2 regions of the Solibacillus sp. FSL W7-1324 genome follow, and region 1 is predicted to be linked to the other one. Evidence: riboswitches for the same ligand, from Rfam matches in the RefSeq annotation. Region 1 holds a riboswitch; the other holds the start of a gene.
The links. A riboswitch is a leader RNA that binds a small molecule or an ion and turns the genes downstream of it on or off. The one in region 1 is predicted to bind FMN.

Region 1 (16,904 bases):
ACGGGATGCTATTCAACCATTCATATGAGCCGAATGCCACATATGAAATTAATTTCGACAACGAAACATTTGATTTCTTTGCTTATAAAGATATTGAAGCCGGCGAAGAAATTTTTATTAATTATAATGGCGATGTTGATGACAACGACCCACTATGGTTCAACAACGAAGAAGAATAAAAAGAGGAGCTGTCTAAAATTGGACAGTTCCTTTTTCTATTTCAACGAGAAAATCAATAATATCTTGCGTCAGCAATTGGCGTTCTTTTCCTAATGTAATTAGGTGGCCACTATTGTCGTATTGTTTTTTCGTAATGACATTGCTTGTTGCACTATTTTCAATTATATCTATACTTTGATGAAAAACCGGTTCATCCAGCATACCTTTTGCCAGGAAAAGCGGCTGTTTCAGTAAATGAAGCTGTTTGCCCGTATTAACGATAAACTGCTGCAGCGCAATCATTTTATCGGCAGGTCTTGGAAAGTGCTCATTCAAAAACGCTTGAAGTTCCTGTTCAGAGCTCCCTTTATTTTGTAAATACCTTTTGGAATAATAGACGACACGTTGTTCCAATCCTTCCACGGGCCGCTCTATTACTGGCGAAGATATAATACATAAAGCCTTCACTTCAGGAAATTCATTGGCCAGCCTTATTCCTAGTACACCGCCTAATGACTGGCCAATGACAGTAATCGCTTCATAATTTTCATCGATTAAAAATTGAACAGCCTTTCTGCTATGTTCCCATATTTGTTCCATAGAACTTGCAAATAATTGTTCCGGTGATGCTCCGTGCCCTGCCAAATTAGGTGCATAGCTTGTATACCCTTTGCTATGAAGCATTTTTGCCAAATAGTTCATCTCTTTCGCATTGCTCGTAAAACTATGTAAAAGCAGAACGGCTTGTGTATTTCCTTTTAAATAAATATCATCTACAAAATGTTGCATGTTCATCCCCTTTTCATTTGTGACAATATTATAGCATAACAACTCTCTCTACCTGACTTTTCATCAAGTTTAATAAGCGGAAACAGTGCATTTGTCTTATTGTTCGGCTACAATATGGGGTGAGTAAAATAACAGATGAAAGGAGAATCATATTAATATGAGAACAATATTATTATCGATTCTTGCTGCACTATTTTTAGCGGTACCGAACGCAGCAGCACATACGTATCTAGACACGACTAACCCCGAGGATGGTGCAGTTGTAACTGAACCGTTGCAGGCGATCGAACTTACATACGCCGGGAAAATTGAAGTAGGCAGTACATTTAACGTCATTTCAAGTAACGGTGAAAAAATAGAAACCGTTTCGATGGATTTAGTTGATGGTGTATTAATAGGTACTTTTGCTTCCCCATTACCAAATGATGACTATACTGTTGAATGGAATAGTATTAGTGAGGACGGCCACCCACTATCAGGTCAATTCTCCTTTACGGTTGATGCACCTGTAGCAGAAGAACCGGTAGATGAAGAAGTTACAGAAGTAGACAAAGAGCAAGCGGAAGTAAACGAAACGGCAGATAATGATACTGCAGAAACAACTGTGGCAGCTGAAGAGGAAACTTCAAATAATACATTATTGTATATCGTTGGAGCCCTTTTACTTCTTATTATAATCGTAAGTGTTTTCACTATTGCTAGACGGAAAAATATAAAATGATGGCATTGACAATTTTTAGTCAATTTTTACTCTATGTAAGTTTAGCTCTTCTAATGGGATCATTACTCTTATACTGTATCCCTGAAACAGTTCGTCCGAAAATTGATATTCCTGCAAAGTGGATCATTGTAAGTGCAGTCATTCTGCCTTTTGTCACTTTTGTACCGAATATTCAGTTGCTGACAATTTTGACTCCGCAGTTTGGATTCATTGAATCAGTAGGCATGTTGCTTATGAAATTTAAAGTTGGCCATTCATGGCTGGCTATCGCAGGTTTCACAATTATTTTGCTTATAGTGCTTCGCCAATTTCTAAAGAAACCGTCAAAGCTTATAGCGATCATGGCGATTTTTATTCTAATCGCCATAATGGCAGCAATTGGTTATATAAGTCATGCAGGTTCGATGACAGGGATTGTCGGATCGGTACTGGATTTTGTCCATCTTCTAGCTGTCAGTATATGGCTTGGCATTTTAATCATGATGAGCTTCTTCTCAAAAGATGCGCAAAATTGGGAAGCCTTTTTAAAATGGTTCTCCCCTGTTGCACTTGTAGCTTTTACAGCTGTTGCTTTAACAGGTGTCCTTATGACTGACACAATCGTGCCGGGCTATGTGACAAGCTGGTCGAGCAATTACGGACAGTTTCTTTTTATTAAGCATGTTCTGCTAGTACCTTTGACAGTTATTATTTTAGCTAACAGTCTGCTTATAAAACTGAAAATGAACAAGCCATTATTTGAACCGCGTACATGGGTAAGGATTGAAACGATTTTGCTCGTATTGATTTTGTTCATTACCGCGCTATATAGTGAACAACAGCCACCCAGCTTTTATGTTCAGGAAATTTCACCGTTTTTTGAACTATTTTACCGGAGCTCGATTGAAGCAGGCATGCGCGGATATTTCCAAATGACAGGTATCGGGTTAGGGTTTTTCCTCATGACTGCCTTGTTCATTGGGCTTGTCATTGTAAGCTATATTAAACAGCTACCGGTCGTTGTATCGGCTGCCATGACTTTTGCGATTACATTATGTTTTTACATGGGCTTTATGTCGATTGTATTTTTTAAATAACTACCAAAAATAAAGGGTTGTAGTACAAGTCCGTTTCGACTTATACTACAACCCTTCTTCATTATTACACTAGCCTTTTCGTTTTCATGCGCATATAGTGGATGAGTGCCACAATGATTAATATGATTGTTAATACGATTGTTCCGTACTGCATTGTCGCATCATCTGTTTTGACAGCGATACCGACCAGCGCCCAAACGATAACAAGGGTAAAGAAGATATCCTTTGAGATGGCAACAGCCAAATACCCTAAAATAACTGCAACACCGACAAGTACGAGTGATCCGACCACTTCAGAGATTCCCAAATCAACCCCATTGTATTTTAACACATAGCTCACATTCGCAATTGTCGCTACGGATAACCATGCTAAGTAGAACGAAAACGGAAAGCGTTCTGAAAAACCGGTTTCATTGTTTTTATACTGCTTATAAATCGCAATGAGTGTAAATAATAAAAAGAACATTACGATAATGGACAGGATAAACTGTTCATAATGCCAGCTGAACAGCCAAGCAATATTAAATATGCAGCTAATGATAAATAAAATCCCTACTTTTCCGTTAAAACGATTGTCTTTCACTTTGCGGTATATCGTAATCAGCCATATGACAAGCAATACATAAATTAATGACCAAATTGAAAATACATAACCTGCCGGCGTAAATAATACTTCTAATCGATCCGAAATATCTGCTGCCGTTTGACCGTTTATCGGCAGTGTATTTGATAGCACATTCACCACTATTACCGCGATCATGGCTATCCACATAGTAATATACAAACCCATCTTTCATCATCCTTTTTTCTAGAATTAGGGAACTATACCCTTTTTCAAAAAAGAATATGCGGTTTAATCGGGATTACGATTTAAATGCAATGGATTTGTACATTTCTCTGGGTTATCTATTAGGATTGTTTTTCCAATGCTAGTTTAATGCCAAAACCGATAAGAACAGCTCCGGTCAATGATTCGATTACCGATTGTGTAGCAGGTTTTTTCATGAATTCACGGATTTTGTTCAATAAGAATACATAGAGTGCAAACCAGACAAAAGTTAACACAATATAGATGATTCCCATCGTTAAAAATGGCCAAAACGGTTCTGCCCCTTTTGATAGAAATTGCGGTAAAAACGTAAGGAAAAATACCGCTACTTTAGGATTCGTAATATTTGTGACAAGGCCCTGCTTAAAATAGGAATTGCCTTTTGCTTCAATTTCCGTCATCAATTCTTCTGCATCTGTCTTTTTAGCACGGAGGCTCATCAATGTTTTGATACCCAAATAGCATAAATACGCTGCTCCGACATATTTCAGCACTGTAAATGCCACGGCTGATTTCACGATAATTGCAGACAAACCTGCAACCGCTGCGATTGTATGGACGGTTAACCCTGCACAAGAGCCGACCATCGTTTGAAACCCTCCCTTTTGTCCGTTAACAATCGTATTTTTCGTAACGATTGCTGTATCCGGACCTGGCAGTATAATCAGTAGTATACACGCAATAATAAAGAACACTACATTCTCCATTTACTCACCTTCATTTTCTGAATTTTTAAATATGTTAACACGTTGACCAGAAGGAAGCTAGAGGTTTTTTCAGTTAAATGCTTGAGCATGCTTGGTTTTTTCTATGTATGGCGGGCTAAATTTTGTAACCGTCGACTGATTTTATTAGAAGTTTTTTCGTTTTATTAGAAAACTTCTAAGGTTTATTAGCGTATTTCAACTGTTTATTTGAACATCTGAGAGACTTATTAGAACAATTGCCTTATATATTAGAAAATCGGCAACTTATTAGAAGATTTCAATCCGATATTAGATGATTTACGATTATATTAGAAATTCTGGATCTGCGCTTAGTATTCCGTAAGTAAATCCATTTTCTCGGCAGCGTTTTCTATAATAACATCCGCCCCTACCTTACCGGAGTAATCGATATACATGACAGCCTGGTCTTTAACGAAGATAAATTCTTTATTATTATCGCCAAGACGTACAAGTAATCGGTCGAATTCCTTATGCTCTTTTTCTATAAACGATTCTGCTTCATTTACATAACTATATTTTGTGATTAGGTCGTCAACTAATGGAGCAACAAGGGATTTAAAGTTTAAACGATAAACTTCCGAAGAAATACTTGGTTCATAACTGTTGTTTGGGTCAGACCATTGCCCTTTCTTTTCAATGAAATTTTCCCTCGTACTAAATTGTACAGGAGCAACTATACTCCAATTTTCCGAGTAATTATTTCCCCAATCTACTTCATCTATCATAAAAACGTCGCGCTCAAGGTTTGGCGCATTTTCAATTGTCGCTAATCTTACAAACGGTAGCGATGAATCTTCTTCCGGTAATGTAAGTGTATCCATCTGCAGTAACTGGTAAAACGGAATGAAAATCGCTATTAACGATATAGCCATAGTCATTACATACATTATTATGTTATTGCGATAAAAAATCTCCCATGGTTTATGATGATTATCATAATTTTCTTCATTCATGTCGCGTCGTATGCGTGCAATACCTATAAGCCCCATTGCCATGGAGATCAAGTAATAGAGGTTCAATAATGAGAGGACCATTGTTGTAAATATATGACCTTCAATTAATGTCAATGTTGGTGTATTTCCTGTGAACCAAATACTGCTAATTAGCCAAAAAAGGGCTATCACAGCCAATAATATAATGATGAAACTCATCAATGTTTTCTTAAATAGAGCACTTGCTATACTCAATTGCTCTTCCCGATTTATTGGCGATTCCTTTACTTTACGATCAGTCGGTGCCGCAAATACGTGGAAATTACGGTCACTCGCAATATAGTCCCAGCCGCTTTCTTCAAATAACCGAATTTTTTCATTCGATATATATTTGTTTTTTGCCAGTTCCAGCCGGTAATCCATTCGTTTGCGATCACCTTTTTTAAACTTCGCAAAATGTGTGCCTATCTCATAAAAATGAAGCCCTTGTTCAGACATATCTGAAAACCAGCTTTCATGTTCCTTGATGCGCCAATATTGGCCCGGTCTTAATCTGCGTACGATTTCTGCCATCGCTCTCCCTCCTTATATACCTGACCTAACCATAGAATAGAAGGGAAAGTTTGTAAATAATTAATTAGGACCAGGAAAGTATTTCAGCACTTCCTGATGCACTAAGAATATTCTCAGCATAAAGGCAACCCTGACCATGCAGGATTGCCTTTTACACCGCTTGGAATTAACTTTCTGCAAGCAGCACTATTTTCTGAGCTGCATTTTCCACTACTACATCCAGATCTGCATAGCCGTAATAACGTATATACATTACCACCTTACCTTTTGAAGCAACTAATTGCTTCCATTCTTCATCCTCGCGCGTAACAAGATGATCAAAGTCAGGATGTTTCCTTTCGATGAAACTTTCCCTCTCATCCCCATACGTATGCCACTCCATTAAGTCAGACAGCAATGGTTTAGCGAATGCCTGAAATGTTAAATTGTATATTTCAGAAGAAACGCTCGGTGAATAGGTCTCGCTTTCTTCCAACCACATTTCGTCCGTCTCGAACTGTACGGGTGCAAAGATACTCCAATTTGTTGAATAACGGTTTGCCCAACCGAATTCATCTGTATAATATTCATCCCGGTTCAGCTGTGGATTTTGTTCGATATCCGCTGAACGGACAAACGGCAAGTTTTCGTCATTCTTTGGAAGTGTAAAGGTATCCATTTTTTTCAGTTGATAAAATGGCATAATTAAGCCGCATACAAGAATAATCCCTATAAAGACAACCGTCAATACACCATTTTTCCGCAAACTCTTTTTCCATGGAGCGAGATGATTGATGGCTTTGCCTTCATTTAAACTTTTTTTCAATTCTTTAATCGCCAGCATTGCTTTTACCGCATTAATAACATAGTAAATATAGAGGATCGTGATGGTACTTTGCTGAACGACATATCCTTCAACCAACCGTAAAACAGGCGTTCCATCCAAAAACCACATCGCCAAAAGCATACCTAAAATCAGGGCTACTCCCAGAGAAACCCATACTAAATTAAATACGAGTTTTTTATAAAGCCGCTGCAAAGTAAATGCCTGCTCAGCAGGATCTGTATGAATTTCGGGTGCGTTTTTTTCAGCCGGCGAAGAGAAAACATGAAACCACTGATAGCTTGTAACATACTCCCAGCCGTTTTCCTCGTACAGATCTATTTGCTCATATGTAATTAACTTTTTACCTGTCACTTCAATGCGGTATTCGATTCGCTTCGGGTCACCTTTTTTAAAATGGGCTAAATTAGTTCCCATTTTATGAAGGTGGAGTCCTTGTAACGACATGTCCGAAAACCAGCTTTCGTGTTCTCCGATTCGCCAATAGTTGGTTGGTCGGATTTTACGTACCATTTTACCCATCGTTTCCCTCCTCTAATATACTGCTGTCGGAAATTAAAGATTTCAGACGTGCATATTCGTTTCTTAATGCATGCTCGCCATCTTTTGTAATTTCATATATTTTTCTTCGGCCATCATCTTTTGACAAAACAATGAGTCCGTCTTTTTGCATTCTTGACAGGACACCATATAATGTGCCGGGCCCCATTTTCAAACGGCCTTTTGATACTTCTGTAATGGATTGCATTAGCTGATAACCATGGTTTGGACGCATTAATGCCAACAGGACATAATACATTGCTTCCGTCATCGGTCCGCCATTATAAGACATATTCATTCCTCCAACTATTATGTCACGCGATATATCGTATAACATAATAATAATCTACAGGAAATAATTTGTAAACTTGTTATTGAAAGCAAAGAAAAAACCACCCCAAATTTTTGGAGTGGCGTTCAATAATCTTTATTTAAACATTTTATTCAAGTTTGCCATTTCAATTGCAGACATTGCGCTGTCATACCCTTTATTGCCTGCTTTCGTACCAGCACGTTCGATTGCCTGTTCGATATTTTCAGTTGTGACAATGCCGAAAATTACCGGAACGCCTGTGTCCAAGCCTGCTTTTGCAATTCCTTTAGCTGCTTCGTTACATACATAATCATAATGTGTTGTAGACCCACGAATGACTGTACCTAAACCGATAACGGCATCATAGTTATACGTTTCAGCCATTTTTTTTGCTACAAACGGTACTTCAAATGCACCTGGTACCCATGCTGTATCAATGTTTGCTTCATCAACACCATGTCTCTTCAGGCCATCAATTGCTCCGCTTAATAATTTATCATTTATAAATTCATTGAATCGCCCAACGACAATTCCGATTTTCAAATCTGTTCCGACTAATTGTGCTTCAAATGTTTTTCCCATTATAAATTGCTCCTTTTATACCAATACGGTAGTTAATTTTATATATTGAACTAAGTCTTCGATAGTAATAAATTTCAGGTTATGTTTTTGTGCCAGCTTTTTAAGCTGCGGCATGCGTGCCATTGAACCATCTTCGTTCATAATTTCACAGATGACCGCGACTTCATTTGAACCGCATAGCTTCGCCAGATCGACGCCTGCTTCCGTATGTCCTGGACGCTCCACCACGCCTCCCTGTTTTGCAATGAGGGGGAAAACATGGCCCGGACGGTGAAAATGCTCCGGTTTTGTTTGAGAATCCAGTAATGCTAACATCGTTTTAGAACGGTCAAATGCACTGATACCTGTTGTTGTCTGGATGTGATCGATACTTATCGTAAATGCTGTTTGATATGTATCGGTATTGCTTTGCACCATTGGATTTAGGGAAAGCCTTTCTGCAATAGCAGATGAAATTGGTGTACAAATAAGACCTCTTCCATATAGCGCCATAAAATTAATGTTTTCCGGTGTAGCGAATTCGCCTAACACAAGAAAATCTCCTTCATTTTCACGGTTCTCATCATCTGAGACAATAATAATTTCACCGTTTTTCAATGCCTGAATTGCTTCTTCAATTGTGTTCATTTATTACCACTCCTTTAAAATCCTGTTCGTTGCAAAAAGTCCATTGTAATCGTACTTTCCGTTTGATTTTGTAAATGTTTTTTTACATATTTTCCGATTAGATCTGTTTCAATGTTCACAACATCTCCCGGCTTTTTAAAGCCTAATACAGTCTGCTCAAACGTATGCGGAATTAAGGAAATGGTAATGAATGTGTCCGTCACATCAAAAATGGTAAAACTAGTGCCATCCACTGTAATTGATCCTTTTTTGATACATTCGGCAATTAATTGCTTTTCCATTGCCAGATCAATATAAACTGCATTGGCGACAGGTCTTTTACGCTGAATTGTCGCAGTTCCATCAACATGGCCCGAAACAATATGCCCGCCGAAACGACCGTTCGCCGACATTGCGCGTTCCAGATTGACCGGCATGCCTGCTGCAAGTTGCTGGAGGCTTGTTGCTTTGACAGTTTCTGGCATCACATCCGCAAAAAATACAGTCGCTGTGAATTGTTTCACTGTCAGACAGACACCGTTAACGGCAATGCTGTCCCCAAGTTGGACATCCTCTAAAATTTTGCTTGCGCGAATGGCTAGTTCCATCGCTTGTGTAGACTGGCTGATCGATTCAACCGTTCCAAGTTCTTCAATGATTCCTGTAAACATCCTGCTCACCTCTTTTTAAAATTAAAAAAGAACCCCGATAAAATTTCGGAGTTCGATGAGAGGAAAATTAAGCATCATCAAATAAGCTTTTTGAACGTAATTTTCAAAAAACTGCTGACATTGCTTCCTTCTCCCATCCAGACTATAACTGTCGGCTTTGGACTCGCACCAAATCCTGCACACAAAAAGTGGCTCACGGGCTTAGAGACTGACTCATCACCGTCGATTGGGAATTTCACCCGACCCCGAAGGAAATTATTCTTTTTAATAAAATAAAAAAATCCCGTCACAAGGCGCGACAGGAAAAGTGTATAGCAAAAAATCACATTTTAAAGTAAATTTTTAAAAATGTGTTGCCATTCCTTCTCCCATCCAGACTATAACTGTCGGCTTTGGATTTGCACCAAAATCCTGCACACAAAAAGTGGCTCACGGGCTTAGAGATTAACTCATCACCGTCGATTGGGAATTTCACCCGACCCCGAAGGAAATTATTTTATTTGAAAGTTATTGTAACATAAATATTTTAAAAAGCTAATAGTATTTTTGCACCTACTTACTTTTAGTTTCCCAATCCTTTTATCTCTATCGTAAATGAATTTAAAATTTTGAAACTTTTCCGAGAGGTAATTCGTAGAAGAATATACATAATATTACAAATTATCGAAAGGAGTTATATGTACAACACTGAAAAAATTTCGCTAAATCGTGCTATTGATAAAGCATCCTTCATTTGCTTATTAGCTTGTTTCATGTTTTTAAATTATAAAACATAGTGTCGGATAATCTTCAGTAATATAATTCATTTAACACAAGAAATCAATGTAATGGAGGCTTTTATGGCGAATAATTCACAGTCAAATAAATATTTTATCTTTTTGGAACTACTTTTCTATGCAGTCCTACCTTATGCGATATGGAAGTTTGGGCGGGAGCCATTTGGTGACTATGCCGCGATGCTGCTGTCCACCGTTCCCGGTATAATTTATACAATTTACCGCTTTGCAAAAGATCGGCAGTTTAATGTGACGGGCTTGTTTATTTTAAGCTCGATGCTTATAGGTACTACGGTTGATTTATTGGCAGGCTCAGCGGAGCAAATGATTTGGAATAATGTTTATTTAGGTCTTTTTTACACATTTATCTATGGAATATTATTTATCATTAAAAAGCCTTTTCCTTTGTATGTTGCAATTGATTTTGCCTACTTGCAAGGCTATGCAAGAAAGGACAGCAAAAATTTATTTTTCCAAAAAGGAATTTTCGGATGGTTTCAGCTGATTCAGGTTGTGTTCATAATTCGAGGGCTCGTTATGGCAGGAATTACGGTCTTTCTGCTACGGAAATACGGAATTGACAGCTATGGGGATATGCTGATTTATAAACGAGTGGCAAGTTGGGTATTTTCAGGAATTGTCATGGGGATGTTCTTTTATATTAATGTAATTGTGCAAAAATACACGTATCGAATGCAGGAAAAGCAGGAAGAGAAGCTGACAGAACAAGATGTTGTTGCCGAGTAATTAATTTCGAAAGGATGATAGAGATGACATCGATCGCCAAAGTAAATGAATGCCCTAAATGTGGCGGTACGGAGTTAGGTAGAGGAAAACATAGCGGGTACAGTGTGATGTCACCTGTTAATAAATTAAGTTTAGGATGCAATATTGAATATATTATTTGTACGGATTGCGGTTTTATTATTGAGGGCTATGTTGTAAAGCCTGAGAAATTTAAAGGGACTTTTTAAATAGAATTGGATAAAAGTGCGAACTGTTGTATAACCGGCATTTCGCACTTTTTTGGTGCCAGTTTTTATTAGAAGAAATTGATTTATTTTAGCCCTTATGCAGGTGATTTTAGAAGAGTTGGCGTACTTTTTAGTGAACAGGAACTGATTTTAGCATATCCCGCAACTATATTAGAAATTCCGTAATTTATTAGAAAATCTGCGGGTTTATTAGCACATTTAACATTTTATTAGAACACTTCCCACTCATCAAAAAAACTTGCGTTAAAAGCTACAGCACTTTTTCCGCAAGTTAATCTATCATTTCACTATTATTTTAAACGTTCATCAATGAGTGCTTCTATATCACTCGCAATCGTTTCATATGGAACACCATCTTCTCCAGTACCATAACCTGAATAGTTTTTCACGGCGATTCCTTTTTCATCCACGAGGAAAAATGTATCGGCGTGGATAACTTGGGAATTCCCTTCAATTGCCTGGACAGGAGTTTTAAATGAGTTTCTGCCAAATTGCTCGATAAATTTTTGATCGTATCCTGTCAGCATATGCCATTTTGATTCGTCTACCGGTTTATGGCGCGATAAATATTCTGTCAGACGCTCCGGTGTATCGTAGTCCGGGTCTACTGAAAACGCGACAATTTTATAATTTTCCAGACCTTTTTTTTCCAGGTGGTCCTGCACCCGGGTCATATTCATCGTCATAGGCGAGCAAATCGTTGTACAGCTTGTAAACATGAACATCGCCAGCCATGGTTCCCCTTTTAGACTTTCCAGTGTTACCTCATCATTCCGGTGATCGGTCATCGTAAACCCGCTAATTTCAAAGTTTGTCGTCGGTTTAAACTGATAATTGCTGCAAGCTGTGAGAACGGTTGCTGCCAAGAGCATAAGTGCGAATACTATTTTTTTCGTTTTCATTTCTCTCTCTCCACTCTTTGAACATTACTCTCATCTTACCCAATATTTAGTATATTCTCAATAGTTATTGAAGGAATGGTTGTGTGTCAACATTGTGAAGAACTTTTTAAGCTCTGTCTGCAGGATGATGTAATGATACAAGTGCGGTATGAATCGCTTCAAGCTTTGTTTCTATCCGATACAGTAAATAAAATGATATAAAGATCGGAAATGTTACTTCCTGAAGAATCGCTATCCACTGCTCCATTAATATCCCCTCCTTACATTTGAAAAGCCGGTAAAGCATTACACTTCACCGGCCCGCCCTTGCTATTAGCTGTTCAGTTCGATCGCTGTAACATTACGTTCAACGATGCGCGCTGATTTTTTCACATTAAACAAAAATCCATCCTTCGAAAATACCGCCTGATCAATAATCGTCTGCATCGCAGCGTTCACTTCAGCCTCCGTTAGATTTGGCTTCGGGTCATTAATATTGATCGTCATCGTATTTCCTGCAATATTGGCAAATGTTAATTGTAGAACTTGTGCCATACGCTCACCTCCTTTACTTCGTTAATCTTAATTAGTCTGTAATAATATCTTTTTGCGTTTTCACAGATTCGATAAAATCGTAATCTGTTAAGCCGACGATTGTTGTAGCAACTGTGTAAAGCTGTTGTGCAGTTGCATTTCTTTCCAGGTTACGGAATGTGGAACTTTTAATAATCGGCTCGTTAAATTCATCAAGGCCTGTCTGATAGTATACTGTTAACGTTGCAGTTAAAAATCCGAATTCGTTCATGTTTATCACCTCCTTGCCCTATATATGTCATGTTTTACAGAAAAAAGGGACAAGGACGATGAAAAATTTTACAAAACCTTATATAATAGACATTAATGAGGTATATCACCATTAGTTTAGTAGAAAGAATTTCTTAGACAATATTTAGTAGTGAGGTGAACATTGTGGGCTTAGATGGCTGGTTTTTATGGTTTATTTTATTTTGGGTTGTAGTATTGGTTTCGCTTATGGGGATTGGCGGCTTTTTTATGTTCCGCAAGTTTTTGAAGGCTCTGCCGAAACAGGATGGTAAATCGGATCTAGATTGGCAAAACATATACTTAGATAAAACGATTCACCTTTGGGGTGAAGATGAAAAACAATTACTTACCGAGCTTGTCAGTCCTGTACCAGAGCTATTCCGCCAAGTTGCGAAAGAAAAGATCGCCGGTAAAATCGGTGAAATCGCATTGAATGAGCGTGCCTCTAAAATCGACCTGGACTTAATTATTCGCGGCTATATTATTGCTTCACCAAAACGCGACCATAAGTTTTTACGTAAAAAACTTACTGAAATGAAGATTGATACGACGAATTATGACCATTTGTTTGAGGCATAGGAACAAACGCGCTAAAGAGCCCGTTCAACTCCGAGTGGGCAAAACGCCACATCCATGTGGCATGCCCCCAATGACTCACATCGTTTGAGCCGCAAGACTAGGAAGGCCCGACGCAAAAGTAAACGGTTCACCACTTTTGCACGGAGGGACTGAAATGACCGAGGAGTTGGCGCTTTAGCCTGGACGGGGACAAAAATTTAGTTTCATGTTATCCACAGCGCGATCGTATATAATTTCCTTAACAGAAAAAGACTGTCTTAAAAGTTTAAAACTTTTAGAGACAGTCTTTTTTATGCAACAATATGCGATTTTTCAAGCTTCTTATATTTAATTAGCATACCGATTCGCCACGGTAAAATCATCGAGAACGCCAAGATAAAGAACATACCGGCAAGTTCACCGACATCGAATGTTTCGGCAAATATTAATTTTAAAATAATACGTAGTACTAATAATCCCACTAATATGAATGGAAATGCTTTAGATTGCTTCATATAAATTGCGCCGTCTCGCACTTCGAACTTCGACGTTAAGATTAATACAGATGAAAATAACAAGCCTAGTGCGGCCGCTTCTACTATTTGAATTGGCGCTACACGAAACTCCTCAAAAATAAACATCAGCGCACCTGTTGACATTGCAAAAGGCGGGATAAGTATTTTTTTCGTGGTTACCGGCTTTTTTTGTGCACGCAGTCTTATGAACATTACGAAAGAGCCCATTAGAACTGCCATAATCGTCGAACCAATTAATAAATAGTGAGAAGGTATACTGTCGAACATCATATTCCTCCTCTTGCATGAACAAATGTAAAATTATCGTGTTATCGAGATAATATAATGGATCATGCACACTTTTTCACTTATCTTACTTCCCTTAGTATAGCATGGTCTTAATAAGCATGGAACAGTTAGAATCCTTTAAAACCATCGAAAATAGGCAAGAGAAGATTAATAATGTAAGTCAATCCGTCAAAGAACAATAAAATACCGACCGCGATCATAATATAGCCGCCAACGACTATAATTTTTTGGCTGTGCGTTCGAATCCAGTTCATTCGAGAAATGAAGAATGATAATGTAAAGAACGGGATAGCAAAACCTAAGTAATATGCGAGCATATACAACATTGCCGAATCGGGATTCGTTCCGCCAAGCGTAATAATCGCTGCCAATATCGGACCTGTACAAGGTGTCCACCCCGCCGCGAAGGCAAGGCCAATTAGAACCGAACCGAAATAACCGGATGGTCGGTTTTTGAACTGAAACTTGCGGTCTTTCATTAAAAAGTCGATCTGCAGAAGGCCGACAATCATTAGACCGAATGCAACAATTAAAATTGCGCCAACTTGACGCAGTAAATCCTGGTACTGGAAGAAGAAATCTTTCGCTAACGAGGTTCCAAATCCGATTGCGATAAATATGATCGAAAAGCCAAGCAGGAAAAATAAAGTATGTAAAATTGCGCGTTTTTGCATCATTCCCTTTTCGGCTTTCAGCTCATCGAGTGTCATACCGGTTATGTAGGATAAAAATGCAGGATAGAGCGGTAGCGTACATGGTGAAATAAAACTTAAAAAACCGGCTCCAAAAGCTAAAAGGACATTTAAATCTGTATTCATGCTGCTTCATTCTCCTTAACATTGATACATCCATCGTACCAAATTTCACCATACTTTACTTCCTTTTTTAGATGAATATTTTTTGTCCATGTAATAGGGAAACTGAGAAAGGTTAAAGGGATAAATGTGCGAAAGTGCCGTTGTTAATACCATTGCATATAAAAGGCTCTTCTGGTTGAACTGAGTGACACTTTAGCACATTTGATATGGGAAGGGAGATTTTACTATCGAATCATATCAATAATAAACAGACTGGAATAAATAACTGAAGTAAACAACACTACTATTGAAATCGTAATTAGCTGGAACTTGATTGACCAGCGCCATACGCATTCCTTAGGAGCGCTTTTTTTCCATCGTAAAGCTGCCTTAAAATTAATAAACCAGCAATGTAATGTCACAATGATGGAAGGTACTGTGAACAAGGCAATCAACAACAATGATTGCTGGAATACATTTGTCGTATATTTTCCGTAATTAATCATGAAGTACGGGAGTACAAACCAGAATACGGATGTAAATACCAATACGACAGCTGCCAAAAAATGCAGCCATTTATATTCGCTGTGTGTTTGCCTGTAATGTTTTAATGCTGCCTGCATGATCATCACCTACTTTTTTCACTTACTATTCCCACTTTTTGTCGAAAATGAAACCGGAAAAATGTAGTAAAATGAAAAAACCTGCCTTTATCATGTCAGATGAAAGGCAGGTTTTATTATTATGTTGAAGTTAATTCAAAAACCTCTCTGTTGGAACGTAAATTCCATTCTGGTTCGAACCGTTTCACAATGGCATTTTTCAGTTTGTTCATCGCCTTTTCATTCTCCATAGGATAGATGGCAAAATGAACATCGCTTGTCTGCAAAAGCTTTGTTATATTTGCATTAACATGGCAATGTGTAGACGTTCCATCCCGGTAGCAACCTTTTGCATATATGTTGCCGATATGCTGATTAAAACGCTCTTTAAATGTTCTTGCACACACACCGCAAAATTTCAGTTCATTATTTGCGATGATCGTATAAATGCCTCGTCGTTTCAATAAATCCTCGTCACCACTGACGACAAAACGGGAGTATGTCAGGTCACCGTAATTATTCAAAAATTGTCTGTAAGTATGATTCCCTTCTTCTTTTAAGGATTTTATTGCTGCACCGGCCGGCACATTCTTTAAGTGCTTTTGTTCTTCAACAAAGTTCTTTAAATGCTCATACTTTTTCTGTTTTGTCAGTTCGCCAAGCGTTTTTTTATCAAAACTCTCAAATAGGTCGGTGATTCCCTGTTCTAGTACAATTATCTCTACTTTAGTAAATTCGATTTTCTCTTCATTTATTTGGATAAACATTTGTGTACTCCTTTCCGGCATACCCCTTTCTATATACTTTTCGATATATATCACCAAAATCCCTCTTATTTTCCGTTAATTCTGTATTAGTACACATTTTATAAAAAAAGCGATTCGCTCTAATGAACGAATCGCTTCAGGACTAAAAATTTTCTTTATCAAATACTTCCAAATCAATTATGCGGGCACCTTGTTTTAAGATGGCGGCTTCCAGCTCGTCCACTGTTGATTGTTTCGCACCTTTTGCCAGAGTAATAACCACTCGGCGCAAATAAGTTGTATCATCATCAAGAGAGAACACACAATGCAGCGGCCATACCTTTTTTACCGCCGTCAGTACTCTGATTAAAATACCGTCCGTGTCCGGCAATGCAATTGTAATTGCACAGCTTCCTGTACGGTAGCCCCACGCTTCTTCCAGCAGCTCAAATACTTTTGAATGAGGTAATATGCCGGCAAAGTTCCCTTTCGTATCTACAACCGCCAAATAAGGCAATTGTTTAATTGAATGGAACACTTCAAAAAAAGAACTGTTTT
Region 2 (16,904 bases), 670 kb from region 1:
CTTTTCCTATGGAAAAACGGGGAAGAATATGTTGGGGCGATCGGGATTGCAGAAGAAGATGATGCTGTAGTCGTTCAGCATATTACAGTCATCCCGTCGTATCGCGGTGAAGGTGTCGCATTAGAAATGTTACAGGAGCTGCAGAATATGGGATATGAACATATTCAAGCGAATGAAGTTACAAATGCATTTGTCCAAAAATGTATACCTATATTAAAAGAAGTCGACTAATTTACTGTCGACTTCTTTTTTTTAATTCTCTTGCTTCCAGTATTTCTGACCGGTCCCGCAGCATATGTTTATTGAAAATAAAGTGTGATTCCATTGGAGGAACCGACTTTATTCTTTCTTGTGCCAGTTCTTGCAGCTGCCGGTCTGTAATAGGAAGCGGAAATTGTGAAAATGGTTCGTTTTCCTGTATTTTCCGAAGCTTGTTTTTCATCAGAATTAGCATTTGTCTCACATCAATATATTCGAAAAATTCACTTTCGTAGTTCAGCTCAAAATTAACAATCGCTTTTTCCAGAATGCGTGCAGCGCCAGTAACGTTTCCCCGCCGCCAATGGTACATACCTGTCGCAAGCTGGACATAGCCTACTAAAGGATGCAGCTTTTCTTTCGGTGCGATTTCCTTCCAATATTCTTCTAAAACTTCATGGCATTCAAAATAGTCATTATTGCCGTTAAAATAAGCGCAATAATCGATAAATAGTGGATGAAACAAAGGATGCATTGTTGTCCCCTTTCCTCTATACTAATTAGATAGGTTCTGCTATATTTTGTTGGATTATGACGAATAAAGTATCTAGCAAAACGTAAAATTAATCATAGCGTGAATTAGATGCTAATGATAATTTCCGATTAACGATAGGTGGTATTTTATGTCTTACGAAGTGAAACTAGACGCCTTTAGCGGGCCGCTAGATTTATTATTGCATTTAATTCATCGTTTGGAAATTGATATATATGATATTCCAATGGCGGAATTAACAGAACAGTATATTGATCATATCCATGCGATGCAAACATTGGAATTGAATGAAGCAAGCGAATATTTAGTCATGGCCGCAACATTACTGGCGATTAAAAGCCGTATGCTCATTCCGATTAATGAAAATGAAATCGATGCTGAAGAGCTCGAAATCGATGAGGTCGATCCCCGGGAAGAGCTTGTTGCACGGTTAATCGAATATAAAAAGTATAAAGAAGCGGCTGTCCAGCTTCAGGAATTGGAAACAGAACGTGGGCAAGTATTCACGAAAGCGCCGGCAGATTTATCGGAATTTATGCCGGAAGAACAATTGGCGCTTTTTGATCAAAATGTAAATGTTTACGACATGTTAAGTGCATTTCAAAAACTAATGCGTCGTAAACAATTGAAAAAACCATTGTCAACGCGCATTGCAAGACAGGAAATTTCAGTGAAGGAACAAATGCGTTCCGTTGTAAACATTTTAAAAAATGCAGGCGGAAGAGTGATGTTCTCGCAATTATTTGAAGCAGAGGATAAGCCAATGCTTGTATTGACGTTTTTAACATTACTGGAATTGATGAAGCGCCAAGTGATTTTTGTCGAACAGCAAAATAACTTCGATGATTTATCCGTATTATTGACAAAGGAGGAAATTGGCGATGAATTCGAACAACTTACTGAGCCGAATTGAGGCACTATTATTCGTAGCAGGTGATGAAGGTATGACCGTTAAACAACTTGCACAATATATAGAAGTAGAACCAATGGATATTGAAGCGGGATTAAGCGAACTGCTGTCTCATTACAATGAGGAGGAAATGCGGGGGATTACATTAAAACAGATTGCCGGTACATATCAGTTAACGACAAAACCGGAAGTGACCGACACACTGAAAAAATTAATCGAAAACCCGACAAATCAAGTATTAACCACAGCTTCATTAGAGGTTCTGGCAATTATAGCGTATAAGCAGCCGATCACGCGCGCGGAAGTGGAAGATCTGCGAGGGGTGAAAAGCGAACGCCCGATTGCGACACTCGTTTCAAGGGCACTTGTACAGGAAGTTGGCAGGGCGGAAGGAACAGGACGGGCAATCTTATATGGGACGACTAAAGAGTTCCTGAATTATTTTGGCTTAAAAAATATTAAAGAATTGCCGCCGTTACCGGAAGAAGTGGATCAGGAAGATGATCAGCCGACAGATTTATTTTTAACGAAGTTCCAGGAAACATTTAACCAAAATTAAAGGAGTGGCCTGTTGAAAAAGTGGTTTGTTTCTATTGTTGTATTGTTCGTGTTTTTGAGTGGTGCGTCACAAATCCAGGCAGCGTCGTACAATAGCTATGTTGTGATTGATGCGGAAAATGGACGGACGTTAATGGGTGTGAATGAACATGCACGCCTGCCGATCGCCAGCCTGACAAAAATCTGGACGGCCCTGGTCGTTTTGGAAAACAGTGAGCTTACCGATGAAGTTGTCGTTTCAAAGGAAGCCTCGCTTGTGGAAGGTTCATCCATTTATTTAATGGAAAACGAGACGTATACGATTGATTACTTGCTTCATGGTTTAATGATGCAATCGGGAAATGATGCTGCTACTGCGCTTGCGGAACATGTTGGCGGATCTTTAGAAGGCTTTGTTCAGCTTATGAATGAGAAGGCCGAGCTTTATCAGTTGAATGAAACAACCTTTACAAATCCTACAGGGCTGCACAATGAAGCCCATCTGTCCTCTGCCTATGACACGGCGAAAATGCTGCAAATTGCAATGATGAATCCCCAGTTCAGAAAAATTGCTTCTACACAAAACTTTTCGGATGGCAGACAGTGGAGAAATAAGCACCGACTGATGCATGAGAAGATAGGAGCCATCGCTGGGAAAACAGGCTATACAAAAGTTGCAGGTCGAACATTGGCAACATACTTTGAGCGGGAACAAAAATCATTTGTTGTCGTTACTATTAATGAAGGAAATGACTGGAATATCCACCGGAACTTGGCGGATTTCATCGACAACAATTTTGAAAAGCAAACGATTGTGAAAAAAGGTAAATACAATGCGAACGGACTGGCCATCGAATTGGATGAACCGTTCCAAATGCTGCTTCATAAGAAAGAACGACCGAACTTTGAACATATTGTTAAAGTTTCACGACTAAAAGGCTCGGATCGAGGGGTTTGGCTTTTATATGCAGATGAAGCGCTCGTATCCTCAAAGCTTGTAACAGTAAAATAATCTAAAAGTGAATATCTTTCACTACTGGATTGAAGTTAAGTGCCAGGATGTCATGGATTCGAAAAGGAGTTCCAAACAAGGTAGTCAGCTTAAAAACATCGCTTCATGCGACAACAGCTGACTGACCTACATCCTGTGGACCTCAAAGCCGTATCCGGACGCAATTATGCAAGGCGCAATTGATTAAGTGCTAAAAGTATGACATAATTTTTAATCGTTAAGGATTTATTTTCGCTCGTATTTGTGGATTACAGCAATAATATTTAAAATTAACAGAGCAGTAAACGAAAAGTGCAAAGGCGAATGCTGATGAAGTATGCGTCTTCGCAGTTTATCAATCAATGAGGTGAACTTATGGAAAGATTACAAAAAGTGATTGCCTATGCAGGCGTTGCATCACGACGTAAAGCAGAGCAATTAATCGTAGAAGGTAAAGTAAAGGTAAACGGAGTCGTAGTGAAAGAGCTTGGTACAAAAGTATCCAACTCGGATACGATTGAAGTAGAAGGCGTAAAACTGGAAAAAGAAGATAAAGTCTATTTCCTATTATATAAACCACGTGCCTATATTTCGGCAGTTACGGATGATAAAGGTCGGAAAACAGTAACGGATATTTTTAAAAAGCATGTACATCAGCGTATTTTCCCGGTAGGGCGTTTAGATTATGATACGACTGGTTTATTGCTATTAACAAATGACGGTGAGTTTTCGAACTTGATGACACATCCGAAATTCAAAATCGACAAAACATATATTGCGCGTGTAAAAGGAATTCCGACTAAACAAGGTTTAATGAAACTACAAAGCGGCATTAAGCTGGAAGACGGAAAAACGGCTCCGGCAAAAGTAAGTATGACAAGTTTTGATGAGAAAGCTGGGAAAGCTATTTGTGAGATTACCATTCATGAAGGGCGAAACCGCCAAGTCCGCCGTATGTTTGAAGCAATCGGTACACCTGTTGTGAAATTAAAGCGCGAGCGCTTTGCATTTTTAGATTTAACAGGACTTAGCCCGGGCGAATACCGTCAGCTGACAAAACATGAAGTAAAACTATTACGTGTATTAGCTGAAACAGGAAAAATTGATTATAACAATTAACAGTTTAAGAGATTCATCAATCATTCTTAAAGAAAAGAATTTAAATTTTGTAATAATTTGCTATAATAGGCAACAGTAGTTGCTGAAGTGGAAGGGGGTTTTTTATTTGGAAAAAAAGAAACAACGTTCTGTGACTCGAGGCATCATTTTAACCATTTTAGCAATCGCAATCGGCTATACAGTTTACGCTGCCGTAACGAAAGATAAAATTAATATTGTACAAGCCGGGGCACAGGCGCCTGATTTTGAAGTAGTGGATTTGCATGGAGAAAAGCATAGATTGAAAGATTACGAGGGAAAGGGTGTTGTCCTGAATTTCTGGGGTACATGGTGTGAGCCATGTGAACGTGAATTCCCTGCTATGACTCGTCAGTATGCGGAATTTAAACACCAGGATGTTCAGATTATTGCCGTTAACTTTGCCCAGTCTGAATTTGAAGTCAAAAAATATGTGGCAAATATGGGGATGACGTTCCCGGTTGCAATCGATAAAACGAAGAGTGTTTTCACTGCCTATAATATTGGACCCCTGCCTACATCAATTTTCATTGAACCCGACGGTACAATAGACCGTATTATTACTGGAGAAATGACCGAAGGAGAAATTGTGCAATATATGGAGTCAATAAAGCCGGAATAGGAGTTTTACGCAATGAATAAACTACTTTGTGAATGCGGGCATGAAAATCCTGAAGGTACAACGCTCTGCCAAAAATGCGGTTCTCCATTATCCGCAGAGGAAAAAAGCAAAAAAATTGCAGATATGCGGTACGAAGGGTCAGCCATACGTTCAAAAACTTATAATAAGTCAATTATCGACAAGATTTGGAATTTTTTCTCGAGTGTAAAAGTCGGAATTACGCTCATTATTATCAATTTAATAGCAGCATCAATTGGTACAATACTGCCTCAGGAGTTCTACATAAGCGTAGCGACAGACGCGGAGAAGGAAAAGTACTATTCAGATGTTTATGGATGGTTCGGTGAAATATACTACGCGTTAGGTTTATCGGATCTTTATTCGTCCTTATGGTTCCAATTACTTGTATTAATGTTAGGCGTGTCCATTATTATTGCAAGTATTGACAGAGGTATCCCATTACATAAATCATTAAAAAATCAACGGGTTAAACGACATACAAACTTTATGAAGCGTCAGCGAATTATTGGTGAGGGAAAACCAACAGAAACGCGTGAGCAAACGCTTCAGCTCGTTGAACAGTCTTTAAAAAATTTAAAATATAATGTGCGTCGCGAAGATAGTTCCATTTTAGCCGAACGCGGGCGTTTTTCCCGCTATGGTGCATACATTAACCATGTCGGATTGATCGTTTTTCTAATCGGGGTCATGCTGCATTTAGTGCCAGGCATGTACGTGGATGAATCGATGTGGCTTCGCGAAGGCGAGACACGTGCCGTACCGGGTATGGACGGGTATTTCCTGAAGAATGACAAATTTATTCTGGAAACTTACGACAATGTTCCCCAAGGCGAGCAAATCAAACAAGGGGTCAATGTAGTCGCGAAGAATTTCCAGACGGACGTGACATTGTACAAACAAAAAGAAAACAGTGTCCCGGGACAGGCGGAAAACCTGGAAGAAGTAAAGCAATACGGAATTCAGGTAAACCATCCGCTAAAGCATGAGGGCTATGCATTTTATCAGATGGATTTCCGGTTGAATGAAATTAAAACAATGGTATTTGATTTAACGAATAAGGAAACAGAACAATCGCTTGGTCAAATCAGCATTGATCTAACAAACCCTCAGGAAGTGTATACACTTGATAATGGTGCACAAGTTCAATTAATGGGATTTTATCCGGACTTTTCAGGATTTAAAGAAGGGGTACCGCAAACTGCGACCCAGACACCGAATAATCCTGCATTTATTTTTAAAATGATTACCCCTGAAACACCGGAAGGAGAGACAAGCTTTGTTGCAATCCAGCAAACACTGGAGCCTGAAGGTGACAATATTTATAAAATGAAGTTTTCGAATGTGGAAACACGCCATATGTCGGGTTTAACGATCCGTTATGATCGGACAATCCCTATTTTAATCGTTGGGGGCATCATCTTTATGATCGGTGTGGCAATCGGTTCGTATTGGAACCATCGCCGTATATGGGTGGAACAGCTGGCAGATGGAACAATACGCTTGGCAGCACATACGAATAAAAACTGGTTTAGTATGAAAAAGGATTTAGATGCATTAACGAAGCATGCTCATTTACCGCAATACGTTGATCAACAGGAAATAGAAAACAATGAACATGTTGAAACAGAAAAGGATGGTAAAACCTTATGAGTTTAATCGATTTAAGCGGTTATTTACTGTACGCTGCATTCATTTCTTACTTGGTTGGTACATTTTTATTTGCAGGCGCAATTAAAGTGAAAAATGATACGGCAGCAGCACGAGCAGATAAATACGGTAAAATTGCTCTTGTTGTTACAATTATCGGGTTTGTTGCACAGTTAGGTTATTTCATTACACGCTGGATGTATACAGGACATGCACCGGTTAGTAATATGTTCGAATTTACAACGGCATTCGGTATGTTCATCGTATTATCGTTTATCGTCATTTACATTACGTATAAAGTTGCGGCATTAGGTGTTGTTGCATTGCCAATTGCGTTATTGATCATTGCCTATGCCTCAATGTTCCCGACAGAGGTAAGTCCTTTAGTACCATCGCTGCAAAGTCATTGGCTGACAATCCATGTTACAACTGCAGCATTAGGTCAATCGATTTTTGGGATCAGTGCGGTAGCCGGACTTATTTACTTACTGAGAAATGTGAATATGAATGAACGCTCAAAAGAAAGTTTCTGGCTGGAAACAGTCATGTTCTGCTGTGTATTGGTTGTAGGGTTCGTTGTGGCAACGGTTACATTCAATGCGATGGATTATGAAGCAAAGTATGAATATGTTGATACATTGGATCAAGTGAGTACTTCAACGTATTTGATGCCGGCTGTTTTCGGTATGAATGAATATGTGGAACTGTCTGAAGACCGTATGACACCACTATTTGAGCTGCCTGCATTGATCGATGCACGGAAACTAACAACTGTTTTCTGGTCTGTACTATTTGGTACTATCATTTATCTACTTATTCGACTGATTACAAGAAGAAAGATAGCGACAATGTTTCAGCCATTAGTTAAACGGGTCAACTCGACACTGATGGACGAAATTGCCTACCGCTCGATCTTGATTGCATTTCCGGTATTTACATTAGGCGCGCTGATTTTTGCGATGATCTGGGCACAGGAGGCATGGGGCCGATTTTGGGGCTGGGATCCGAAAGAAGTATGGGCTCTTATTACATGGCTGTTTTATGCAGCATTTTTACACCTTCGTCTGTCAAAAGGCTGGGAAGGTAGGAAGAGTGCCTGGCTTACGGTAATTGGTTTCCTTATTATTTTATTCAATTTAGTCGTGGTTAACCTCGTAATCGCAGGATTACATTCATATGCATAATGCGACAAAAAATTAGCTTTTTACTTCAATTTTGATAGTTTCCAATTCTATGCAAAATAATTAATAAACTGTCATAAAGTTAGAAAAGTTCAATCAGAATGATTGGGCTTTTCTTTTCAATCGTTCACTAAAAAGGTACAATAGAGAAGAGAAATAGAGTTTTTGAAAGGGGCAACACCTGTGTCTGAAAATATTTCTGTATTGATTGTGGATGACGAGGATCGAATTCGTCGTTTGTTAAAAATGTATTTAGAGCGTGAGGGCTATACAGTAGAAGAAGCGGAAAATGGAGAACAAGCACTTTCGATGGCACTTGAAAAAGATTATCATTGTATTTTGTTGGATATAATGATGCCTGAAAAAGATGGTTTGGAAGTTTGTGCTGAACTGCGCGAAAAGAAAACAACGCCTATTATATTGTTGACGGCAAAAGGTGAAGAAGCAAACCGTGTACAAGGATTTGAGCTTGGTGCGGATGATTATATTGTGAAACCATTTAGTCCGCGAGAAGTCGTATTGCGTGTAAAAGCAATTTTACGACGTTCAGCAGTATTTTCACCTGTTACAAATGCTTCATCTTCTAAAGATTTAGTTGTGTTCCCGCATTTAACAATTGATCATGATGCGCATCGTGTAACAGCAGATGGAACGGAAGTAAATTTAACACCGAAAGAATACGAATTATTATACTTTTTGGCGAAGTCACCCGATAAAGTATTCGACCGTGAGCAACTATTAAAAGAAGTTTGGCATTACGATTTCTTTGGTGATCTGCGCACAGTGGATACACATGTTAAACGCCTGCGTGAAAAGCTGAACCGTGTTTCTGAAAATGCAGCAAAAATGATTGTGACGGTTTGGGGAGTCGGCTATAAGTTCGAGGTCGTAAATGATTAGAATAGCAACAAGTATTGTCGGGAAGCTATGGGTAACCATTTTGCTTCTCGTTTCATTTGTCCTGTTTATTTTCACAATTTTCATGTTGGAGTTTCTTGAAAACTATCATAACGAGCAGTCCGAGGCTTCTTTAAGACAAACAGCCGCAGCTATAGCGAGTATTATCGATGAGGAAGAAATCGATGATAAGCAGTTTGCCATCATTTCGGAGCTATTGACGGAAACGACAAACGTACTTATCGCCAAAAATGCTGATGAAATATTGTATGCAAGACAAGAAGGCATCAATAAAGAAGAAATTCAGCAAAAAGTCATTAGCAGTGAAGCATTTGAAGAAGTGTATGCATCATCAGAGCCGATCGTAAAGGAACTGACGCTGCCTTCAAACCGGGAAGAAGAGAGCAGTACCGACTATATTGTGCTGGGTTTCCCGCTGAAAAGTGTAGAGGATCTTCATGGGGCAGTCTTTATTTATAAAAATCCAGATGCATTACACCAGACGAGCAATGAAACAACAAAAATTGTTGTTTTAGCAGCGGCTATTGCGTTTATATTGACGACAATTTTTGCATTTTTCCTTTCTTCTAAAATCACGCTTCCATTGCGTAAAATGAGAGAGCATGCATTTGAATTGGCAAAGGGCCGCTTCGATTCTAAAATTGAAACAAAGCAAAATGATGAAATTGGCCAGCTTGCTGTTGCGTTCAATCAGATGGGCCGTCAATTGAAGCATCATCTGGAAGTAATCAATCAGGAAAAGGAACAGTTATCAAGCATTTTAACATCGATGACCGATTCTGTTATTACATTTAACCGTGATAAAACAATTTTAGTGAGCAATCCTCCTGCAGAGCGACTCTTGCAAAAATGGTTCGTTGAAAATGGATTGGATAGCTCGAAGCCCATTCCGGATGAACTTTATCAAATGCTTGACCATGTGTTGAGTTTCGAAGATCAGCTGGATGAAGAGTTTGAAATGGGCAAATCTTATTACAGTATCACGATCAGTCCTCTTTACAGCAGAGATTCCATTCGTGGTGCTGTCGCTGTTATTCGTGATAAAACAGAAGAAACGAAATTGGAAAAGCTGAAATCAGATTTTATCGCCAATGTTTCACATGAGCTCCGGACACCAATTGCAATGCTTCAAGGCTATTCTGAAGCGATTATTGATGGAGTTGTGACAACAGAAGAAGAACGGACTGATATGATCAGGGTCATATACGATGAATCACAGCGTATGAGTCGCCTCGTAACAGATTTACTTGACCTGGCGCGGATGGAATCTGGGCATATGAGCTTGTATAAGGAAGACGTTCCATTAGTGGCGGTTATTGAACGCATGACTCATAAGTTTGACCAGACAGCGAAAGAAAAACATGTGCAGCTGCATATTGAAACGAACTTTTCGGACGAAACGCTTATTTCGATTGATGAGGACCGTATCGAGCAAGTGTTAACGAACTTGATTGACAATGCGATTCGCCATACACCTGCAGATGGATCCGTAACCGTTTCGATAGAAAATGAGCAAAACTACGCTAAAATTCAAATCAAGGATACGGGGCAGGGCATTCCGCAAGATGATTTACCGTATGTATTCGAACGATTTTATAAAGCGGATAAAGCACGTACACGTTCAAAAGGCGGAACAGGCTTAGGTTTGGCCATTACAAAAAACATTGTGGAAGCGCATAACGGCAGAATATTGGTTGATAGCGTGGAACAGCAAGGAACAACCTTTACATTTTACTTGCCATTACCTTGATAAAAATAGGGTAATGGAATTATGTTAGTCTTAAAAAGTTTATCATTTTGAATTGTTCAAAGTGATAAACTTTTCTTTTTAACTGACTAGATCGTTTGGAAGCGGATGATTAGTTGTAACTTTTTTGATTCGAAAACGACAAATTACGTGAATGGAGGTGGGATGGGTGCAGCAATCCATTTTCCATCGATTATACGATACGTATCATCAGGATGTTTTTAATTTCTTATTTTACTTAGTAAAAAACCGTTCCGCAGCTGAGGATCTTGCCCATGAAGTATACGTTCGTGTATTGAAATCATACGACCGTTTCGAAGGGAAAAGCTCGGAAAAGACTTGGCTGTTTTCTATAGCGAAAAATGTGGCGATCGACTATTTCAGAAAAAAGCAAGTTCGTGATAAGCATGCATTTACAGCGTTTGATTGGGAGACAGAGCAACTTGTAAGCCCGGTCCCTTCACCTGAACAATTTACCGAATTAAATGATCAGCTCCATCAATTACTGGTAGCGTTGGAGGAATGTTCAGGTGATCAGAAAATGGTTATTATCATGCGGTTCATTCAGGAACTTTCAATTCAGGAAACAGCGGAAATATTAGGGTGGACGACCGGAAAGGTTAAGACGACACAGCACCGTGCTTTAAAGAATTTGCGGCTGTTATTGGAAGCGCAAGAAGGAAGGGAGGCGAATCCATTATGAAAAAGGAGCATTGGGATGAAAAAGAGATTGAGCTTTTTCTGAAAAAAGCACCGAAAGTAACCGATCATCGTTCAAAAGATGAGGTATTCAATCGTTTAATGGATGAAGGAGCATTTAATGAAGATCCGCCTCAACTGCAGCCAAACAATCAAAAAGGTATTCGATGGGCACCATTGTTCGTTTCCATTGCATCCATATTTATTATTGTTTTGATCAGTGCGCAATTTATAGGTAATAATGAGTCGGTTTCTATGCAAAATGAAACATTCGATCTTGCCGATCCGGAAACCGAAGAGAATATGACAATGAGCGCAAAAGAAGATGCATCTACCCAAACTGAACGCTCAATGATTAATAGTTTCTCAACGGAAGCACAGCCAGAGCGGACTTTAGTTTATGAAAACGAGCTGGAGGGCAACACATTATTTACAATTGGTCTTGCAGGGGACGATGCGGAAAGTGTACCTGTAAGCATATTGATTCCAAATGAAGTTGTTGCTGAAAAAACGGGTAAAGAGAATCCGACGTTGCTGGAACTTTATAACACATTCAGTCCTCTGCTTGATGAACAGTCAATGGGCTTTAATGAATACCATCCGTATAAAGGGGAATTGCGTGAGGAAGGGGATAAGCTTGTCCATATGTTGCCGGAAGATCACCAATATGATGCGGGAACAGCGTCCTTATCGAATTATCTAGGGTCCCTTATTGATACTTTCAGTGATGCATATACGGAAGTGGAAATAGAAAATATGGCCGGAACACCAATTTACTTTGACCATATTGGTGATGTTAATGAGCCGTTTTTATTAAATGACGAGAATGCTCAATATAATTATTTTATGTATCAGATGCGGAATGGCGCGGTATATTTAAGTCCGAATTTCCGAATGAGCTTTACAGATGTGCAAGAAGCGATCAAAAATATGACGGTGGAAGCAAATGATATATACAGAACGGTCATCTTGCCTGGTGTTTATTTAAAAGTTGAAGAAGCAGATGCAATCGTTACGATCACATTCGAAGAACCTTTAAACCTGGAGAATTATGAACCTGCTCAAGCAATGCGAATGATTGAAGGATTAATCATGACAGCGGCAAGTTTTGATAAACAGGTAAAGTTTGAAAATATCGTACAGGAACAATGGGGCGGTTTTGACTTCTCAAAACCAGTAGAGAAGCCGGTTGCGGCAAACCGTATCCATTATGAATTTCAATAATTCAAATAATTTTACTAGGAATTGTAAGCAATGGGCTTTACAATTCCTTTTTTTTATATATAATAATAGTTATAGCAAGGTAATTGCTACATAATTTCATATTGATTCATCTTCGGGGCAGGGTGTAACTCCCGACCGGCGGTAATAAAAGTTGTAACCTCTGACCATTTACTTGGAGGAAGTTATGTCAAACTTTTCGAGCCCGCGAGCCACTTTTTGTGTGCAGGATTTGGTGCAATTCCAAAGCCGACAGTATAGTCTGGATGGGAGAAGGTGAAGGTACGGTCGTCATTTTTTGAAAATGCCGTGCTTTGCAGTATTTATTTCTAATTCCTTATTTGTTAACGGAATATTTTTCGTATACCAAAAAACAGGAATGGCTGCAGATGCACAGATGGACCCTTTATTTAAGTGTGCCTATTTCTCCCTTATGCTCTAGTTTAGCATAAGGGTTTTTTCATGAAATGATTTGATACGTCCTTTCTTCTTGCGAGATGGAATCAGCAAAGAGGAGAGATTTATATGCAAAAAAGAAGTTTAAAGTTACGATCATTCGTAACAATCGCAATGCTAAGTGGGGTTTCATTTGTACTAATGTTGTTAAACTTCCCACTACCATGGTTCCCGGTATTCTTACAAATTGATTTCAGTGATGTGCCAGCATTGATTGCGGCAATTACGATGGGACCTGTTGCAGGTATCCTAGTTGAACTTGTTAAAAATGTGCTTGACTGGATTTACACAGGGGCTCCTGAAGGAATTCCGGTAGGTCATATGGCAAACTTCGCTACAGGTGTATTATTCATTTTACCAGCTTACTATATTTATAAAAAATTCCCTTCTGCAAAAGGGTTAATGACAGGCTTAGTTGTTTCTACAGTTGTAATGTCACTTGGAATGGCGGCATTAAACTATGTGGCGTTCTTACCGCTGTACACGTACTTACTAGGCTTCGAATATAATATGTACGAAACGATCGTGTTAGGTATTTTACCGTTTAATATTGTTAAAGGGATTATGATGTTTGTAGTTGTGACGATGCTTTACCGTACAATGCGTGTATGGATTGAAAATCAGCGCAGACAATATTTAGCTTAATTAAATAATAAATTATGGAGCGATGTCGTAAAAGTGTTAACTTTATGACATCGCTCCTTTTATATTTACTATTACTATTGTCATTCTGTTATAGTGCTGATATGATATGGTACATTGTTAAGAAAATTTGGACGTTTCATTATAACACCATGAAATGACATCTTAGGAGAGAATATGATGGACAAAAAAATACCATTTTCAACCTATGCAGTAATCGGAACGATGCTGTTTGGTATGTTTTTTGGAGCGGGAAATTTAATATTTCCGATTCAAATGGGGCAATTGGCAGGAACGAATTATTGGTTTGCGCTAATTGGCTTTTTAGTTACGGCAATTGGTTTGCCGTTTTTAGGAATTCTGGCAATCGGATTGTCGGGAAGTAATGGATTGCGTGATTTGGCAAGTAAAGTACATCCGGTGTTTGGATTGTTTTTTGCATTGGCTTTATATTTAACGATCGGACCGTTTTTTGCAATTCCGCGTACAGCAACAGTACCGTTTGTTGTTGGATTTGAACCGTTTATCGATCCTTCACAAGCGACATTGTGGCTTGCGGTATTCAGCTTTATATTCTTCGCGATTGTTTTTTACTTTTCGTTAAATCCGGCGAAAATAATGGACATTATAGGGAAGTACTTAACACCGGCATTTTTAATCTTTTTATTTGTATTAATCGGAATTAGTCTGTTTTCACCGATGGGTAAATTCGTGGAACCTGCCGGAGCCTATATTAACGAGGCGTTTATGACTGGTTTCAAAGAAGGTTATAACACAATGGATGCACTTGCTTCACTTGCGTTCGGTATTGTAGTCATCCATGCGATAAAGCGTACTGGTATTACAGATAAAAAAGAAATTGCAAAAGCGACTTGGAAATCGGGTATTTTTGCAATGGCATTAATGATGCTAATATACGGTCTGATTGCTTACATGGGAGCATCAAGTGTGACCGCAATTGGTACATTTGAAAATGGCGGGCAAATTTTTGCGGCTGTTGCTGATCATTACTTCGGCTCATACGGTGCGATTTTGTTGGCAATTATTATTGTACTTGCCTGTTTGAAAACGAGTATTGGGCTCATCACTTCGTGTAGTGAATTTTTCCATGAAGTGTTTCCGAAGGTCAGCTACAAAACATTTGTAGTGGTGCTATGTGTTGTATCGTTTATCATTGCGAACTTTGGGTTAACGAATATTATTACATATGCAATTCCTGTATTGATGTTCCTTTATCCACTGGCGATAGTGTTGATCATATTGGCGCTTGCAGGACCACTATTCCATTATAAAAAGCCTGTATTTGCGGGAGCCATTTTACTCGTATTCTTTATTAGTATAATTGATGGATACAATGCATTGATCGGTAGTGTACCGGCATTTGAAGTAAGTTTGTTGTCATCTATTTCAACGATTTATGCGGACTACTTGCCGCTTTATTCAATTGGCTTAGGATGGATTGTACCGGCTGTAGTTGGGGCGGTTATCGGATTATGTATTCCGAATCGCAGCGGTGAAGTAAATACGAATTAAAAAATGGGTGTGTAAGAGGAAAAATTTCCTTTTACACACCCGTTTTCTGTTTTAGTGGATATTTTGCTTTTTGAAGTTTCCGCCTTTAACTTCGACTACTTCGTACACCGTCACAAAGGCATTCGGATCGATTTCACGAATGATTCCTTTTATTTTGCTTTCCTCCATTCGGTTAATTACGCAAGTGATTTCTTGGAACTCCTGATGCGAGTAAGCACCGTATACCGTATTGAATGTGGCGCTTCGTCCTAAGCGGTCCCGGATCGTTTCGACCATTTTAAGTGGCTCGTTCGTAATAATTTTGTATGTTTTAGAGCCGCTTAGTCCTTCTTCTACAATTATGATAACTTTCGATGCAATATAGTACGCAATTGCTGATAGCAAGGCACCTTTGAATCCGAAAACAAACGAAACGATAATGAAAACGAAAAAGTTTAAAAATAGAATGAGATCACTTGTACCAAAAGGGAGTTTTCTGGAAAGTAACACAGCAAGCATGTCTATCCCGTCGAGAGCCCCACCATTGCGGAGTGCTAAACCCATACCGATACCTAAAATGATCCCCCCTACAACTGTAATAAGCAATGCATCACCAGTAATGATTGTTGGTACATGGTGCATAAGCGAAGTACCGATTGCTAATGATGCAATCCCGATAACAGAATTGATAGCAAATGTTTTTCCGATTTGTTTATATCCTAAATAAATAAACGGGATGTTTAGTAAGGCGATCAGCAGGCCTAATGATATTGGCGTTAGCTGAGAAATAACGATACTAATCCCCGTGATTCCGCCATCCGATACGTTATTTGGTATTAATACCGCTTCTAATCCATAAGCGGCGATTAAACCGCCAATAATAACAATGATTTTTTGTCCGATTGACTTTGCGATGTCTTGCTTCGACATAAAATTCCCCCTCAATTTGCATGGTAATAATTATACATGAATTTTAGCTCGATTACTTTTCAGCGGGTAAATTAACCGATTATTTTGCAAAAAAAGTTAAATAAGAAACTAAGTGAGTTTTTGGTATTGGAATTTTACGTCATTTCATTATAAATTATGTCCAGAAAGTTGACATGGATTAAAAAACCAATACAGGAAATGTTCGAATAATGCGATTAAATTGTTCTAAAAATCATATGTTAGTTTTTATAACATTAGATTGACAATGGATGTTACATTGGTTTAAAGTAAATGGTAAGAAGAGGGAGGCGAGATGATGAGTCGAGAGTTTCGAAGAGCGATGCCGTTACTGCCGATTAGCATGGTGATGCAGTTAACAGAATTAACGGCTAGACAAATTCGTTATTATGAAGAACATGAATTAATCGTCCCTGCCAGATCAGAAGGGAATCGTAGGATGTTTTCTCTTGATGATATTGATGCATTACTGGAAATAAGAGAGCTACTCGACCAGGGCATTAATATGGCGGGTGTCAAAAAGGTATTTGCAATGAGGTCAAAAGAGTATGTAAAGAAACCTGACGTAGTACGCGTAACAGATACAGAATTGCGTACGATTTTACGAGAAGAAATGCTGCAAGCACAGCGCATGCAAAAGACATCACTACGTCAAGGCGATTTATCGCGTTTCTTTCAATATAAAACTGAGTAGGACCAATTAAAAAGGAGAGTGTTGAAGTATGGCAAATGTAACGGTGAATGGAACAAGCAAAGCGACGAAAGAAAGCATTAAAAAGATTGTGGCAGATAAAAATGTAAAGTTTATTCGTCTACAATTTACTGATATTTTAGGAACAATCAAAAACGTGGAAATTCCGGTAAGTCAATTAGATAAAGCGCTGGATAACAAAATGATGTTTGACGGTTCTTCAATTGAAGGTTTCGTACGTATTGAAGAATCTGACATGTATTTGCGTCCGGA

Region 2: another riboswitch for FMN. It lies ahead of MKY71_RS05995 (ECF transporter S component); the one in region 1 lies ahead of ribE (riboflavin synthase).

Annotation. Positions count from the first base shown of each region.
Region 1 is NZ_JBBOYH010000001.1:1,910,601-1,927,504, forward strand. Features, by position in the region: gene MKY71_RS09225 (SET domain-containing protein) at 1-179, shown strand, start outside; gene MKY71_RS09230 (alpha/beta hydrolase) at 193-948, opposite strand; gene MKY71_RS09235 (copper resistance CopC family protein) at 1,106-1,669, shown strand; gene MKY71_RS09240 (copper resistance D family protein) at 1,666-2,745, shown strand; gene MKY71_RS09245 (TspO/MBR family protein) at 2,810-3,535, opposite strand; gene MKY71_RS09250 (LysE family translocator) at 3,655-4,281, opposite strand; gene MKY71_RS09255 (DUF2812 domain-containing protein) at 4,611-5,807, opposite strand; gene MKY71_RS09260 (DUF2812 domain-containing protein) at 5,974-7,152, opposite strand; gene MKY71_RS09265 (PadR family transcriptional regulator) at 7,145-7,462, opposite strand; gene ribH (6,7-dimethyl-8-ribityllumazine synthase) at 7,598-8,065, opposite strand; partial or broken gene ribB (3,4-dihydroxy-2-butanone-4-phosphate synthase) at 8,084-8,692, opposite strand; gene ribE (riboflavin synthase) at 8,707-9,342, opposite strand; FMN riboswitch at 9,464-9,599, opposite strand; FMN riboswitch at 9,699-9,835, opposite strand; gene MKY71_RS09285 (VC0807 family protein) at 10,182-10,865, shown strand; gene MKY71_RS09290 (transcription initiation factor TFIIIB) at 10,889-11,092, shown strand; gene MKY71_RS09295 (SCO family protein) at 11,404-12,015, opposite strand; gene MKY71_RS09300 (YvrJ family protein) at 12,122-12,262, opposite strand; gene MKY71_RS09305 (DUF2922 domain-containing protein) at 12,328-12,549, opposite strand; gene MKY71_RS09310 (DUF1659 domain-containing protein) at 12,581-12,799, opposite strand; gene MKY71_RS09315 (DUF2621 domain-containing protein) at 12,964-13,398, shown strand; gene MKY71_RS09320 (CcdC family protein) at 13,689-14,180, opposite strand; gene MKY71_RS09325 (cytochrome c biogenesis CcdA family protein) at 14,309-15,019, opposite strand; gene MKY71_RS09330 (hypothetical protein) at 15,244-15,621, opposite strand; gene MKY71_RS09335 (hypothetical protein) at 15,741-16,367, opposite strand; gene cbpA (cyclic di-AMP binding protein CbpA) at 16,510-16,904, opposite strand, start outside.
Region 2 is NZ_JBBOYH010000001.1:1,241,367-1,258,270, forward strand. Features, by position in the region: gene MKY71_RS05930 (GNAT family N-acetyltransferase) at 1-231, shown strand, start outside; gene MKY71_RS05935 (DUF309 domain-containing protein) at 233-733, opposite strand; gene MKY71_RS05940 (segregation/condensation protein A) at 882-1,664, shown strand; gene scpB (SMC-Scp complex subunit ScpB) at 1,633-2,220, shown strand; gene MKY71_RS05950 (D-alanyl-D-alanine carboxypeptidase family protein) at 2,233-3,210, shown strand; gene MKY71_RS05955 (pseudouridine synthase) at 3,565-4,308, shown strand; gene resA (thiol-disulfide oxidoreductase ResA) at 4,415-4,948, shown strand; gene MKY71_RS05965 (cytochrome c biogenesis protein ResB) at 4,961-6,619, shown strand; gene ccsB (c-type cytochrome biogenesis protein CcsB) at 6,616-7,800, shown strand; gene MKY71_RS05975 (response regulator transcription factor) at 7,981-8,697, shown strand; gene MKY71_RS05980 (ATP-binding protein) at 8,690-10,465, shown strand; gene MKY71_RS05985 (RNA polymerase sigma factor SigX) at 10,632-11,165, shown strand; gene MKY71_RS05990 (hypothetical protein) at 11,162-12,385, shown strand; FMN riboswitch at 12,490-12,664, shown strand; gene MKY71_RS05995 (ECF transporter S component) at 12,908-13,483, shown strand; gene brnQ (branched-chain amino acid transport system II carrier protein) at 13,661-15,013, shown strand; gene MKY71_RS06005 (YitT family protein) at 15,065-15,922, opposite strand; gene MKY71_RS06010 (MerR family transcriptional regulator) at 16,239-16,634, shown strand; gene glnA (type I glutamate--ammonia ligase) at 16,663-16,904, shown strand, end outside.